DNA from 2 places in the Constrictibacter sp. MBR-5 genome. Region 1 is predicted to be linked to the other one. Evidence: predicted binding sites of a transcription regulator. Region 1 holds the regulator's gene; the other holds the start of a gene.
What was found. The regulator PhoB, encoded in region 1, activates phosphate uptake and scavenging genes when phosphate is short. The targets are predictions, from matches to a motif close to TNTCATAAAACTGTCA.

Region 1 (3,630 bases):
CGCTACCGCAGCCTCGGCCAACTCGACGCCGTGCGACGACGGAGCCTGGACTTTTACGCCGCCGTCCGTTCCGTCTACGGCCAGCGCCGCGCCGCCCAGATCGAGAACCGCACGGCCGCCGACGCCGACTGAGCCGACGCGGCACCGACAGGGTCGGGGCGGATCGGGAAAGACCGATGGCGCTGCTCTTCGAGGTCGTCACCGAGGTCACCCTGCCGATCATCCTCCTGATGGTGTTCGGCTGGTTCGGCCAGCGACGCCTCGGCTTCGACGTCACGACGCTGAACCGTGTGGTGATCTACGGCGCGCTGCCCGCACTCTTCGTCGACAGCCTCTCGAAAGCCGACCTGCCGGTCGGCGAGGTGCAGTTCACGGTTGCCTTCACCGTCGTGCAGTTCTTCGGCCTGCTGACGCTCGGCTGGCTGGTCGGCCGTGCCATGGGCGCCCCGCCCTTCGCGCGAGGCATCCTGGCGCTGGCCGCCGCCTTCCCCAACTCGGGCAACTTCGGCATCCCGCTGGCGCAACTCGCCTTCGGCGCCGACATGGTGATGCACCAGGCCGTCATGACCAGCCTGCACGTCATGCTGGTGCTCGCCGTGGCACCGCCGCTGCTGACCGCCGGTCGCGCGCGCGGCATCGGCCTCGTGCTGAACGCCTTCCGTACGCCGCTCATCCCCGCGGTCGCCCTCGGCCTCGCGCTGAACGCGCTCGACTGGCGACTGCCGACGGTCATCGGCTATCCGGTCGAACTGATGGGCGCGACCGCCACGCCGCTGTCGCTGACGGCGATCGGCGCGCAACTCGCGGCCGGCGCCGCGTTCACCGCCCGCGGTCTGCTGGGTGCCGGAATCGCGTTGCGCCTCCTGGCCGCACCGGTCGCGACGGGAATCGCACTGTTCTTCCTGGGAACCGGCGGTCCGCTGGCCGACCTCCTGCTGGTCGGATCGTCGATCCCGGCCGCGATTCTCCTGGCCATGCTGTGCCGCGAGTATGACTGCGACCCCGATCTCGCCTCGGCGATCGTCGTCGGCAGTACCATTCTCTGCCCGCTGACGGTGACCGCCGCAGTGATCCTGACGCGCGTCTGATCGGCGGCCCGAAGCCGGCGGTCAGGCGTCAGCCGTCTCTTCCGGCTGGTCGAGGGCATAGCCGGCGGCGCGCACGGTGCGGATGATGTCGGGCTCGCCCGCCTCGTTGATAGCCTTGCGCAGGCGGCGGATGTGCACGTCGACCGTGCGCGGCTCGACATAGACGTCGTGCCCCCAGACGGCGTTCAGCAGCTGCTCGCGCGAGAAGACCCGGCCGGGATGCTCCAGGAAGTAGCGCATCAGGCGGAATTCGGTCGGCCCCAGATGCACCCGGCGCTGGCCGCGCGTGACCCGATGCGCGACCAGGTCCATGGCGAGGTCGGCGAACTCCAGCCGCTCCGCGTCGACGCCAGGGCGGGCGCGGCGGATGACCGCGCGCACGCGCGCCACCAGTTCGCTCGGGCTGAACGGCTTCGTCACATAATCGTCCGCGCCGCTCTCCAGCCCGCGCACCCGGTCGCCCTCTTCGCCCCGCGCCGTGAGCATGATGATCGGCAGGTCGCGGGTGCCCGGCTGGCGCCGGATGCGCCGGCAGACCTCGATGCCCGAAGTGATCGGAAGCATCCAGTCGAGCAGCACGAGATCCGGCGTACGCTCGGCGAGAACGACCATCGCCTCCTCGCCGTCGCGGGCGATGGCGGTGCCGAATCCCGCCTTCTCCAGATTGTACTTGAGGAGTTCGACGAGGCCGGGATCGTCCTCGACGATCAGGACCAGAGGCTGCATCGTCAGTCGTCCTTCGACTCGGCCGCGCCGGCGGGGGCGTCGCCAGGATGCGCCGCGAACGGCGTCTCGTCCGTCTTCGGCCGCGCCTGCACGAGGCGCTGTCCGGAGACGGCGAAATGGATCGTCTCGGCGATGTTGGTGATGTGGTCGCCGATGCGTTCGATGTTCTTCGCGATGAACAGCAGGTGCGTGCACACCGTGATGTTCCGCGGATCTTCCATCATGTAGGTGAGGAGTTCGCGGAAGAGGCTGGAATAGGCGTCGTCGACCTCGATGTCGCGGCCCCAGACGTCGATCGCCTTGGCGACGTCGCGGTCGACATAGGCGTCGAGCACATCCTTGATCATCGCCGCGACCAGGCGGCTCATGCGCGGGATGGCACGCGCCGGCTCGACGGGGGCGTTCTGGTTGAGCGCGATGGTCCGCTTCGCGACGTTCGCCGCATAGTCGGCGATGCGCTCAAGGTCGGCGGCGATCCGGATGGAGCCGACGATGTTGCGCAGGTCGCTCGCCATCGGCTGGCGCAGGGCCAGAAGGCGGACGGCGAAATTGTCGACCTCGTTCTCCAGCGCGTCGACCCGCGAATCCTGGGCGACCACGTTGGCGGCGAGCTTGCTGTCCCGCCGCGACAGCGCGTCGACGGCGGTCGCCAACTGCGATTCCGCGAGGCCGCCCATCTCCGCGATGAGCTGGTTCAGGCGGCTGAGTTCCGCGTCGTAGGACGCGACGATGTGCTGTTGCGACATGCACCCTTCTCCTGTCTTCGGCCGAGGCGGCGCGGTCAGCCGAAGCGCCCGGTGATGTATCCCTGGGTCCGCTCGTCCTGCGGATTGGTGAACATTTGCTCGGTCTCACCGACCTCGACCAGATGGCCGAGGTGGAAGAAGGCGGTGCGCTGGGACACGCGCGCGGCCTGCTGCATCGAATGCGTCACGATGACGATCGTGTAGTTCGCGCGCAGTTCGTCCATCAGTTCCTCGACCTTCGCCGTGGCGATGGGATCGAGCGCGGAGCACGGCTCGTCCATCAGGATCAGTTCCGGACTGACAGCGATGGCGCGGGCGATGCAGAGCCGCTGCTGCTGGCCCCCGGAGAGGCCGGTTCCCGGCTGCTGCAGGCGGTCCTTCACCTCGTTCCAGAGGCCCGCCTTGGTCAGGCTGCGCTCGACCACCTCGTCCAGCTCGTTCCGGTCGGACACAAGTCCGTGGATGCGCGGCCCGTAGGCGATGTTGTCGTAGATCGACTTCGGAAACGGGTTCGGCTTCTGGAAGACCATGCCGACGCGCTGGCGCAGCAGAACCGGGTCGACCGCCGACGAGTAGATGTCGTCGCCGTCGAGCAGGATACTGCCCTCCACCCGGCAGCCGTCGATGACGTCGTTCATCCGATTGAGGCAACGCAGGAACGTCGACTTGCCGCAGCCGGAGGGGCCGATCAGCGAGGTCACCTCGTTCGCCTTCACGTCGAGGTCGACGCCGTGCAGGGCCTCGGCCGCGCCGTAGAAGACCTTCACGCCGCGTGCGACGACCTTGGTCGGGTGGGCGGTGGACACCGTACTGTCCTTCGGATTCATCAGCATCTTTCTACCACCGGCGCTCGAACCGCCTGCGCAGAACCACCGCAAGCGCGTTCATCAGGACGAGGAAGGCGAGGAGCACCATGATTGCGGCGCTGGTGCGCGCAACGAAGGCACGTTCGGGACTGTCGGCCCAGAGGAAGATCTGGACGGGCAAGGCGGTCGCCGGATCGAACGGACCGCCCGGCACGTCGATGATGAAGGCCACCATGCCGATCATCAGCAACGGCGCGGTTTCGC
Region 2 (3,630 bases), on a different contig from region 1:
GGCCGAGGCCGCGGTGCATCGGCATGTCGAAATTCTCGTCCGGCCGGTCGCCGGTATGGTTGCGCGTCACCCAGTCGACCATGCGCGGGGAGACGATGCGCGCCCCGTTCAGCCGGCCGCCGTTGAGCAGCATCTGATAGAAGGCGGCCATGGCGCGCGCCGTGGCGAAGCCGCCGCCGCCCGGAATGCCGGCGCGGCGCGCGGCCGCACTGTTGCGGTCGGCGAGGATCGTGTGGGCGCCTTCGGCAGCCGGCTCGTGGATGTCGGCGGCGCGGGCATGCTTCGCATCGGGCAGGCCGACGAACAGCTCGTCGCCGAGGCCGAGCGGCTCGATCACCTCGGTGCGGATGAAGTCGCGGAAGTCGCGGCCGGTCAGCGCCTCGATCAGGACGGCCGCCGTCCAGTGTGCCGCCGATGCGTGGTAGTGCACGCGCGAGCCCGGCGTCCAGTCGAGCGTGTAGTCGCACACGGTGCGGCGCATCAGCTCGTGGTCGTCCCACGCCGCCTCCGGCATGCCGGCATTGGGGAAGCCGGCCTGGTGGGTCAGCACATCATGGACGGTGATGTCGGCCTTGCCGTTGCGCGCGAAGTCCGGGACGTGGTCGGCGACGGCGTCGGCGAAGCGCAGGGCGCCGCGGTCGACCAGCGCCCATACGGCGCAGGCGGTGACGACCTTGGTGTTGGAGAAGAGCAGCCAGAGCGTGTCGTCGGTGGCGTCGACCGGCGTCGGTGTGACGCGCGCGCTGCCGAAGCTGCGGTGCAGGGCGAGCTTGCCGTCGCGGGCGAAGGCGATCTGCGCGCCGGGGTAGCGGCCGTCGGCGATGTGCTTCTCGATCAGCGCCACCATGCGGCCGATCGAGGCGGGGTCGAGGCGGAGCTGCTCCGGCGAGGCGGCATCGAGCGGAAAGGCGGCTTCGTGAGCGAGGGGCATGGCGGTCCTCCGGTGCAGTCGGCGCGGCCGAGGCGGTCGTTTCAGCTCACGAGTTCGAGCGTCTTCCGCTTGGCGAGCACGCTCAGCGCGTCTCGCAGATTGCTGGCCGATTTGAGTTTCTGGTAGCCGCTGACGACGACGTATTCGGGCGGCGCATCGCCGCGTGCGGCCATCTTCGCGATCCGGAAGATCGGCACGTCGCGCGTGTTGCGGAAGATCGAGAACACCGCCATGCCCGCATCGTGGTCGATGGCATAGTCGCGCCATTCGCCGGTCATCACGCGCCGGCTGTAGACGTCGAGGAGTTCCCGGAGTTCCTGCTGGTTGAAGTACACCGGCCGCTTCGAGCGGGCGATGTCGGACAGTCGCAGAACCTTGGCCATCAGCGGGTCGTCCGCTTTCCATTCGGTTCGGATGACGTATTGTCAGGCAAGAATCCGGATGCGTCCAGCGGCGCATGACGGTTCGATGACCGTAATTCCCTCGGCGACCACGCGCCGACCCCGTGTTGACGCTGCCCTCGCGGCCGATCAGGCTCCGTCCCCGACAGGCGCACGGAAGGCGCCGGCGAAGGGAGGAGAGGGCATGGACACGGCGCGCCGGGACGACCGGCTGGCGGGTAAGGTGGCGATCGTCACCGGAGCGGGATCGCGGGCCGAAGGCATCGGCAACGGGCGGGCGACGTCCATCGTGCTGGCGCGGCACGGCGCGCGGGTGGTGCTGGTCGACGCGGTGCCCGAGTGGGCCGACGTGACCGCGGGCATGGTGCGCGACGAGGGCGGCGAGTGCCTAGTCGTGCAGGGCGACGTGGGCGATCCGGCATCCTGCGCTGCGATCGTCGACAAGACGGTCGAGGCCTACGGGCGCTGCGACATCCTCATCAACAATGTCGGCGTCACGGGGCCGCGCGGGAACGCGCTGGAGGTGGACATCGACGAGTGGGCGAAGGCGATGCACACCAACGTCGCCTCGATGGTGCTGATGGCGCGCTACGCGATTCCCGTCATGGTGCGCGGCGGCGGCGGCTCGATCGTCAACATCGCCTCGGTCGCGGGCCTGCAGGGCGGCCATCCGAGCCTGCTCTATCCGACCTCGAAGGGCGCCGTCGTGAACCTGACGCGGGTGATGGCGGCGCATCACGGCCGCGACGGCATTCGGGTCAACTGCATCGCCCCCGGAGCGGTTTACACCCCGATGGTGGCGACGCGCGGCATGACCGAGGAATTGCGGGCGGCGCGGGTCGACCAGACGCTGCTCGGCGTCGAGGGGACCGGTTGGGACATCGCCCATGGCTGCCTGTTCCTGGGCAGCGACGAGTCGCGGTGGATCACCGGCGTGATCCTGCCGATCGACGGCGGCCGCACCGCAGGCCGCCCCAAGGGCGCTACACCGCCGAGCGACGGCGGCAAGGCCTGATCGCGGCGTTCAGGTGCGGGCGCCGGGCCCTTGTCCCGCCGCGCCCCCCTGGCGCGCCACCTGGAGGTCGAAGGCGGCGGCGAGCAGGGCCTTCGTGTAGTCGGTCTTCGGATCGGCGAAGATGCCGTCCGCCGGACCCTGCTCGACGACCTTGCCGTCCTTCATGACGATGAGGTCGTCGGCCAGCGCGCGGACGACCTTCAGATCGTGGCTGATGAACATGTAGGCCAGATCGTGCTTCGCCTGCAGGTCCCGCAGCAGATCCACGATCTGGGCCTGGACCGACATGTCCAGCGCCGACGTCGGCTCGTCGAGGACGAGGAAGCGCGGCTTCAGCACCATCGCGCGGGCGATGGCGATGCGCTGGCGCTGGCCGCCGGAGAATTCGTGCGGGTAGCGGTCGGCCATCGCCGGCTGCAGGCCGACCTCGGTCAGCGTCTGCGCGATGAGGTCGCGCCGTTCCGACGCATCGCCGCCAAGACTGTGGACCTTCAGGCCTTCCTCGATGATCTGGCCGACGGTCATGCGCGGGCTGAGGCTGCCATAGGGATCCTGGAAGACGATCTGCATCGCCTTGCGCAGCGGACGCAGCCGCTTCCAGTCCATGCCCTGGATCGGCCGGCCGGCGAAGAAGACGCCGCCTTCGCTGCGCTCCAGGCGCAGCAGCGCCAGGCCGAGCGTGGTCTTGCCGGAGCCGCTCTCGCCCACCACGCCGACCGTGTGGCCGGCGCGGATGCTGGTCGAGATGCCGTCGACCGCCTTCACGTGGCCGACCGTCCGGCGCAGCACGCCGGCCTTGATCGGGAACCAGACGCGCACGTCCTCGGCGCGCATGATCTCCGGCGCATCGGGCCGCGCCTGCAGCGGCTTGCCCTTCGGCTGGGCGGCCAGCAGCTTGCGGGTGTAGGGATGCGTCGGCGCCTCGAACAGCGGGCGCGTCGGCCCCTGCTCGACGATCTCGCCGGCGGTCATGACGCAGACCCGGTCCGCCATCTTGCGCACGATGGCGAGGTCGTGGGTGATCAGCAGCATCGCCATGCCGAAGCGCTTCTGCAGATCCTTCAGCAGTTCGAGGATCTGCGCCTGGATCGTCACGTCGAGCGCCGTCGTCGGCTCGTCGGCGATCAGCAGGTCGGGCTCGTTGGCGAGGGCCGTCGCGATCATCACGCGCTGGCGCTGGCCGCCCGACAGCTGGTGCGGATAGGCCTTGAGGCGCTTCTCGGGGTCGCGGATGCCGACGAGGTGGAGCAGTTCGAGCGTCCGTTCGCGCGCTGCCGCACCGC

Region 2: a site for PhoB is predicted at 1,390-1,405, ahead of ABIE65_RS13915 (DUF2794 domain-containing protein). Genes of this name have one in related genera too.

The regions. Positions count from the first base shown of each region.
Region 1 covers NZ_JBEPTK010000007.1:133,402-137,031, forward strand. The annotation lists gene ABIE65_RS15925 (MlaA family lipoprotein) at 1-132, shown strand, start outside; gene ABIE65_RS15930 (AEC family transporter) at 177-1,088, shown strand; gene phoB (phosphate regulon transcriptional regulator PhoB) at 1,110-1,814, opposite strand; gene phoU (phosphate signaling complex protein PhoU) at 1,817-2,560, opposite strand; gene pstB (phosphate ABC transporter ATP-binding protein PstB) at 2,596-3,387, opposite strand; gene pstA (phosphate ABC transporter permease PstA) at 3,398-3,630, opposite strand, start outside.
Region 2 covers NZ_JBEPTK010000005.1:358,797-362,426, forward strand. The annotation lists gene ABIE65_RS13910 (serine hydrolase domain-containing protein) at 1-931, opposite strand, end outside; gene ABIE65_RS13915 (DUF2794 domain-containing protein) at 973-1,314, opposite strand; gene ABIE65_RS13920 (SDR family NAD(P)-dependent oxidoreductase) at 1,517-2,347, shown strand; gene ABIE65_RS13925 (ABC transporter ATP-binding protein) at 2,357-3,630, opposite strand, start outside.